3 regions of the Idiomarina sp. ST20R2A10 genome follow, and region 1 is predicted to be linked to each of the others. Evidence: predicted binding sites of a transcription regulator. Region 1 holds the regulator's gene; each other region holds the start of a gene.
The links. The regulator sigma-54, encoded in region 1, starts transcription at its own class of promoters, with help from an activator protein. The targets are predictions, from matches to a motif close to GTTGGCACGNNNNTNGNNT.

Region 1 (2,272 bases):
GAGGAATTGCGATACCTAAGCCAATTCCCGTACTGCCTAAACGCTCACGGTTTAACAGGCTCTCAAAAATGTCATGACGGGTAATGCCAGACAGCTTAGGGGCTACGATTTGACTAATGGTTTCAAGTAGTCGTTTTTTACTTGCGCCCTCGACTGCACACTTGGTGCAGTCGGGGCTTAACAATTCACTCAGTTGCATGGATTAATGTTGTTTCATTTTCTCTTTGTGTTTAATCACCTGACGGTCCAGTTTATTAATTAAACCGTCGATGGCCGCGTACATATCTTCGTGTTTTGCGTCGGCGAAAAGCTCACCGCCATTCACGTGCAGCGTAGCTTCCGCTTTTTGAATCGTTTTTTCAACATTTAGGATGACGTGAACATTAGTTATATGGTCAAAATGTCTTTCCAGCTTGGCAAATTTTGTGTCCACGTAGTCACGCAGAGCTTCGGTAATATCGATGTGATGACCGGTCAAATTAATTTGCATAACGTCTTCCTTCTGCAGTTAACAAAGTTACAAAAGACTTTTGCGTTGGCTCGATGATGGAATGTTTAACGATTCCCGATACTTCGCAATTGTCCTTCTTGCTACTTGGATACCTTGTTCGGCTATCAGTTCAGCAATCTTACTGTCACTTAACGGTTTACTGCGATTTTCAGCAGCGACCATCTTCTTAATTAAAGCACGTATTGCCGTGCTTGAACACTCGCCACCGCCCTCTGTACTGACATGACTTGAGAAAAAATATTTCAACTCAAATACGCCACTTGGGCAGTGTAAGTATTTTTGTGTCGTTACGCGTGAAATCGTACTTTCATGCATATCCACGGCTTCTGCAACATCGTTCAGAACCATTGGCTTCATAGCTTCTTCACCATGCTCAAAAAAGCCCTGTTGGCGTTGTACTATGCAATTGGCCACTTTCAGCAGCGTATCGTTTCTGCTCTCCAGGCTTTTTATGAACCAGCGCGCTTCTTGCGTATGGTTTTTTATGTACTGGCTGTCGGCTACTGACTTTGTTGCTTTACTCAAGGCCGCGTATTCTTCGTTCACTTTTAGTTTAGGTACGCTATCCGGGTTTAATTCGACCATCCAACGACCATTTTTTTTAGTAACGGCCACATCGGGAATAACATATTCAACGGGTTGCTGCGCAACTTGCTCCCCCGGGTGCGGGTGCAACTGTTGAATTAATCGCATAGTTTGGCGTAAATCGTCTTCCGATAGCTTCAGTTTACGCTGAATGGTGCGAAAATCGCGACTGCCAAGTAAGTCCATATGTTCAGTCACTAAGCATAGAGCAACCTGCTTGTATTCAGTGTCGTCGCTCAGTTGGCGTAATTGAATGGCAAGGCACTCACTGACGCTGCGTGCGCCGACACCTATTGGGTCGAAATGCTGAATACGCTTAAGCACCATGCAGACTTCTTCTGCTTCCACTTCGGGCAGGCGCACAGCTTCAATAATTTCATTAACATCAACCATCAGATAGCCATTGTCGTCTATGGCTTCAATAATGGCTTCAGCTATGGCGGTGTCTTCTTCCGAAAAATGAGAAAGTTGCATTTGCCAAAGCAGGTGATCCTGCAAAGACTCGCTGGTAGAGCCTTGATAGACCTCAAAATCGCCGTCAAAGGATTTACCTGAAGAGGCTGCACCGTTGGCCGGGGTATGACTGGAGTAGGTGTCGTCCCAACTGCTGTCGACCGGCAGTTCGTCAGGCATTTCCTGGGTTTTTATAACGTCGGATGTTTCCCGTTGGCTGTCGTCTCTTTCTTCAATATTGCGAGTTTCGGGTTGGTCCGCGTCGTTACTCGTTTCACCTTCAACCTCCAGCAGCGGGTTGCTGTCTAATGCATCCTGAATTTCTGACTGAAGATCGAGCGAGGAAAGCTGCAGCAGGCGGATGGCCTGTTGGAGTTGTGGCGTCATGGTCAGGTGCTGACCAATTTTTAGCTGCAGACTTTGCTTCATAATGACTGTCCCGGTATCACGTTATAGGGTGAACTGCTCACCGAGGTAAACGTCTCTAACCTGTTGATTCGATAATATACTTTCTGCATCCCCACTGGCAATAAGCTCACCATGACTGACAATGTAAGCGTGTTCACAAACAGACAATGTCTCGCGCACATTGTGGTCGGTAATAAGTACACCAATACCACGTTGCTTTAAATGTTCAACAATCTTTTTAATATCAATAACCGAAATAGGGTCAACTCCGGCAAAAGGCTCGTCCAGCAAAATAAACGTAGGTTCCGCTGCCAA
Region 2 (2,272 bases), on a different contig from region 1:
TTAATGTGTACCACTTTACGATTGTCGTTGTCGCCGGTTTTCATCATAAAGGGCGGCTTTTCCACCACGTCGTGACCGACATTAAGAATCAGGTCAGATTTTTCGATGGCGCGGTGCGGGTAATCGCCGTCGGAAACCGCCGCATTACCGAGCCAGCGTGGGTGGTCTTCGTTAATAACGCCCTTACCCATTTGCGTGGTAATAAAAGGAATACCGGTTTTATCGACAAATGCGCGCAGCATTTTTGCTGTAATTTTCCGATTGGCCGCAGCCCCTATCAACAGTACCGGGTGTTTTGCTTCGCGCAGTAATTCCAGCACGTGGCGGACCGATTTATGCTCGGTAATGGGGCGGCGCGAATGACTGGCTTCTATCGGAAGGCTGCTGACCTCTTCGCGACTGATATCATCCGAGAGCTCCAGGTGAGAAGCGCCGGGGCGTTCATCTTCAGCGCGACGAAAAGCCTCACGGATGTGCGCCGGAATACTGCTGGCGCTAATAATCGCCTGAGTGTATTTGGTAATGGGAGTCATCATGTCGACCACATCAATGATCTGGAATTGACCCTGATGACGTTCCTTTATGGGTTTTTGTCCAGTAATGACAACCATAGGCATAGCGCCGAGTTGCGCGTAGGCCACCGGTGTAACCAAGTTGGTTGCCCCCGGGCCTAAGGTGGAAAGGCACACCCCGGGTTTGCCGGTCAGGCGACCATAAGTGGCGGCCATGAAACCTGCGCCCTGTTCGTGGCGGGTTAAAATTAGCTCAATGCTGGATTTTGAGAGCGACTCAAGTAAGTCCAGGTTTTCTTCGCCGGGAATGCCGAAAATGTACTTCACACCCTCGTTTTCAAGTGCTTTTACGAATAAATCGGATGCTTTCACTTCGCTTTCTCCTTGCGTTAAAGAATATTCTTCTAGTTAGGCCTACGTAAAGCATAGGAGAGATGATCAAAAAAGGCAGCCAAAAGGCTGCCTTCTTAAACTACAATCGAGTAAATCGATTAAGAGTTTTCGTCACCAGTCAGCTTTTCTAAGCGGCCACGAAGTTCTTCGTCGTTTTGCGCCTGCTGAATAATCATGTTGTACTCTTGCGGAGTCAGACCTGCGTTTTCAACTGCTGCAATCATTTCTTCCTGTGCAGATTGTTGAATCTCACGCGCTTCTTCCTGATTTTCAGCTTGCTGGAACTGGTCGCGGTATTTTTCAGTAACGCCCTGAACATCTTCCATAGCGGTTACAAACTTAACCAGCATGCCTTCAGAAATTTCCTGAGTTTGCTGCTGTTGCGCCATAGACTCCTGAGCTTGTTGTTCCTGAGCTACTGCTGCTGTGCTACCCAGTGCGAATACTGTTGCTAATGCGATAATTGTCTTTTGCATGATAATCTCCTAGATGAATTTATCAGTTTTACTTACGCTCTAACTAAAGCGAAGACTGTGCCAACTTTTCAATTGTCTGATTTTTATAACTTTTTGTTCTTGCGAAGTTTGCGCCGAGAAAACCAACCAAAAAATGTGTATCCTTAGTACACAATTAAAGGAGGTCGTGTGACAAAAAGATACAGTTGGCCACTATCCAGTCTGCAAAGGCGGCTTCTGGTTTATGTCGTTATGCCAATGTTATTGATTTCCGGTGTAGCAATAAGCGTTGGGTTACAGGTTGCCTCTGATGAGTCTAATGAGCGGCTAAAAAGTGACTTAGAACTTCTGGGGCGAGCCATTAGCTTGCCTATAAGCGACGCCTTGTTGAATAACGACTTGTCTACAGTACAGGCGAATCTGGATTCGGTGTTCAATATTGGTCGGGTTTATGGTGCGTCGGTTTATAACGTGTATGGCCAGCAGGTAGCGGAAGCGGGCATTACTGAAACCGACTTAAGCAACAGTCAGTTAGCGCTACAAACCGTTCAGACTGGAATAAAGCAAGACGATTATCGTCGGGTGGAAGGCCGCGATGTCTTCTCTCAATTCCTGCCTATTGTTGATCGCGGTGGTCGCATTATTGGTTTATTACAGATAAACCGGCGGGCGAGTGACTTTGATGAGTCTTTTGAAACTTTAAGCCAATACGCATGGCTGAGCTGGGCGGCGTTCGGTTTAATTACTATTGCGGTACTGGTTTTTGGTCATTATCGCGGTGTCGGTCGGCATGTGGTGGCACTTAAGGACGCCATGTTGCGGGTCGCTGAAGGGAACCGCAGTACGCGGGTTACACCTGCTGGCCCGTCAGAATTGCAGGAGGTTGCGCAGGGTTTCAACCGTATGCTTGAT
Region 3 (2,272 bases), on a different contig from region 1:
CTGGTTCAGCGTTATCTGCCTGATGGCGCAATTAACGATATTGAACCGGTAGCAGAAGAAGATTCCAGCCAGGCAGTACTGGCTATGGCACGAAAAGTCGCGGCCAGTGAAGCGAGCGTTATGGTCACCGGACCAAGTGGCACCGGTAAAGAAGTGCTGGCGCGTTATATTCACCAGCATTCTGACCGTTCAGACGGGCCTTTTATTGCAATTAACTGCGCAGCTATACCGGAAAACATGCTGGAATCGATGTTGTTTGGTTATGAGAAAGGCGCCTTTACCGGCGCCAATCAGTCATCGCCAGGGAAGTTTGAGCTGGCGCAGGGCGGTACTCTGTTGCTGGATGAAGTTACTGAAATGGCCATGCACTTACAGGCTAAGCTGTTAAGGGTGATTCAGGAGCGTCAGGTCGAACGTTTGGGGTCACGTAAAACCATACAGTTGGATGTCCGATTAATAGCAACTTCTAACCGAGATTTACAGCAAGCGGTGCGCGAAGGGTTATTACGTGAAGATTTAATGTACCGGCTAAACGTGTTTCCACTGCACTGGAAGTCTTTACGTGAACGGCCTGCGGACATTGTTCCTCTGGCAGAGAACTTATTGCAGCGACATAAACAACGTTCCGGTATTAAAACGCCCGTCAATTTCGCCGCCGCAGCAGTTCAACAGTTAATGCGCTATTCCTGGCCGGGCAACGTTCGGGAGCTGGAAAATGTAGTGCAAAGAGCTCTGGTATTACATCGCGATGGAGAAATTCAGCCACAGGATCTTATGTTGGAACTGAACGACGCGGTGGAAACCGCTAGCGTGTTTCCTGAACAAATAGAGACGCCTGAAGATAAGTCGGAAAACCTCGATGAGTCGCTTTTCCATCAGGAATACCAAATTATCAAAGATGCGTTGCAACGTCATCAGGGAAAACGCCAACCTGTCGCCGATGAGCTTGGTATTAGTCCACGGACTTTGCGCTACAAGCTGGCGAAAATACGAGAGCAGGGGCTGACTCTGACCGGCTCATAATACGGTCTTGAAATACCTCCTCCATTACCATTAGCCCTGTTTATCAGGGCTTTTCTTTGTATCTTACCGATGCGACCAAAAGTTGGCATTCTGTTTGCATGACTAACCTTAAATAAAGTCAGTGATGAATTTTTGACGGGGTTAATTATGAAAGTGGAAGCAAACGCACTTTATCAACAGTTACAATCGATGGCCACGCAGGCTTCCCAGCGTGATCAGCCTACGAATGTGAACGCCCTGCAAGGCAATACCGCTCAGGCTGATTTTTCCAATATGCTGAAAAGCGCAATGGATAACGTTAACGAACTGCAGCAAACCTCAGGTGATTTAAAAACTCGCATGGAACTCGGTGACCCGAATGTCACTTTGGAGCAAACCATGATTGCCAGCCAAAAGGCCGGTATCGCGTTTGAGGCAACGGTTCAGGTGCGCAACAAAGTTGTTGATGCGTACAAAGAAATAATGTCAATGCCGGTATAACCGCTGCATCATTGGAGATATAAGTCGTGGCTGAATCAACAGATTTAATGGTACAAGATACTGATTTACCTGATAACAACAGTTCAGGTAATGATGACGGCGGTGAGAAAACCGGCATTATGACGATGCTGGGCAACTTTGACATGCTGCGTCAGGTCATTGTCGTGCTGGCGCTGGCCATCTGTGTTGCTATTGCTGTTTTTATTATGCTGTGGGCACAAGAGTCAACTTATCGTCCATTAGGTCAGTTAGAAACGGAGGAGTTGATCAGCACCCTCGACTACATGGATGCAAACGGTATTGAATACCAGGTGGAAGGTAATACGGTTTCAGTACCTGAAGAAAACTACGATACTATTAAGTTGCAGCTGACCCGTGCTGGTGTTGATTACGGTAATTCGACCAATAACGGCTCTGAAATTTTAATGAGCGAACCGGGCTTTGGTGTTAGTCAAAGACTGGAGCGTGAGCGTCTTATTCATTCCCGCGAAGTTCAGTTAGCGCGTGCTATTGAAGAAATCAAAAAGGTTTCTGCCGCCCGAGTCTTGCTTGCTGTACCTAAAGAAAATGTGTTTGCCCGTCGCGAAAAACAACCCAAAGCATCGGTTATGCTGAATGTGCGCGGTGGCACCTCGTTAAGCGAAGAAGAAGTGGCCTCTATTGTTGATATGGTTGCCTCGTCGGTGACCGGACTCAGTACTGAGCATGTAACGGTCACTGACCAGGCCGGACGTCTGCTTAACTCTGGTTCGCAAAGTGCACTGGCGGC

Region 2: the regulator sigma-54 is predicted to act here: its motif matches at 1,428-1,446, upstream of ACP7H9_RS10875 (DUF4168 domain-containing protein).
Region 3: the regulator sigma-54 is predicted to act here: its motif matches at 1,105-1,123, upstream of fliE (flagellar hook-basal body complex protein FliE).

Annotation. Positions count from the first base shown of each region.
Region 1 is NZ_JBNIEY010000005.1:48,125-50,396, forward strand. It holds gene ptsN (PTS IIA-like nitrogen regulatory protein PtsN) at 1-199, opposite strand, end outside; gene hpf (ribosome hibernation promoting factor) at 203-490, opposite strand; gene ACP7H9_RS08890 (RNA polymerase factor sigma-54) at 518-1,978, opposite strand; gene lptB (LPS export ABC transporter ATP-binding protein) at 2,000-2,272, opposite strand, start outside.
Region 2 is NZ_JBNIEY010000007.1:98,778-101,049, forward strand. It holds gene ACP7H9_RS10870 (acetolactate synthase large subunit) at 1-884, opposite strand, end outside; gene ACP7H9_RS10875 (DUF4168 domain-containing protein) at 1,004-1,381, opposite strand; gene ACP7H9_RS10880 (sensor histidine kinase) at 1,550-2,272, shown strand, end outside.
Region 3 is NZ_JBNIEY010000013.1:35,658-37,929, forward strand. It holds gene ACP7H9_RS13460 (sigma-54-dependent transcriptional regulator) at 1-1,023, shown strand, start outside; gene fliE (flagellar hook-basal body complex protein FliE) at 1,171-1,503, shown strand; gene fliF (flagellar basal-body MS-ring/collar protein FliF) at 1,551-2,272, shown strand, end outside.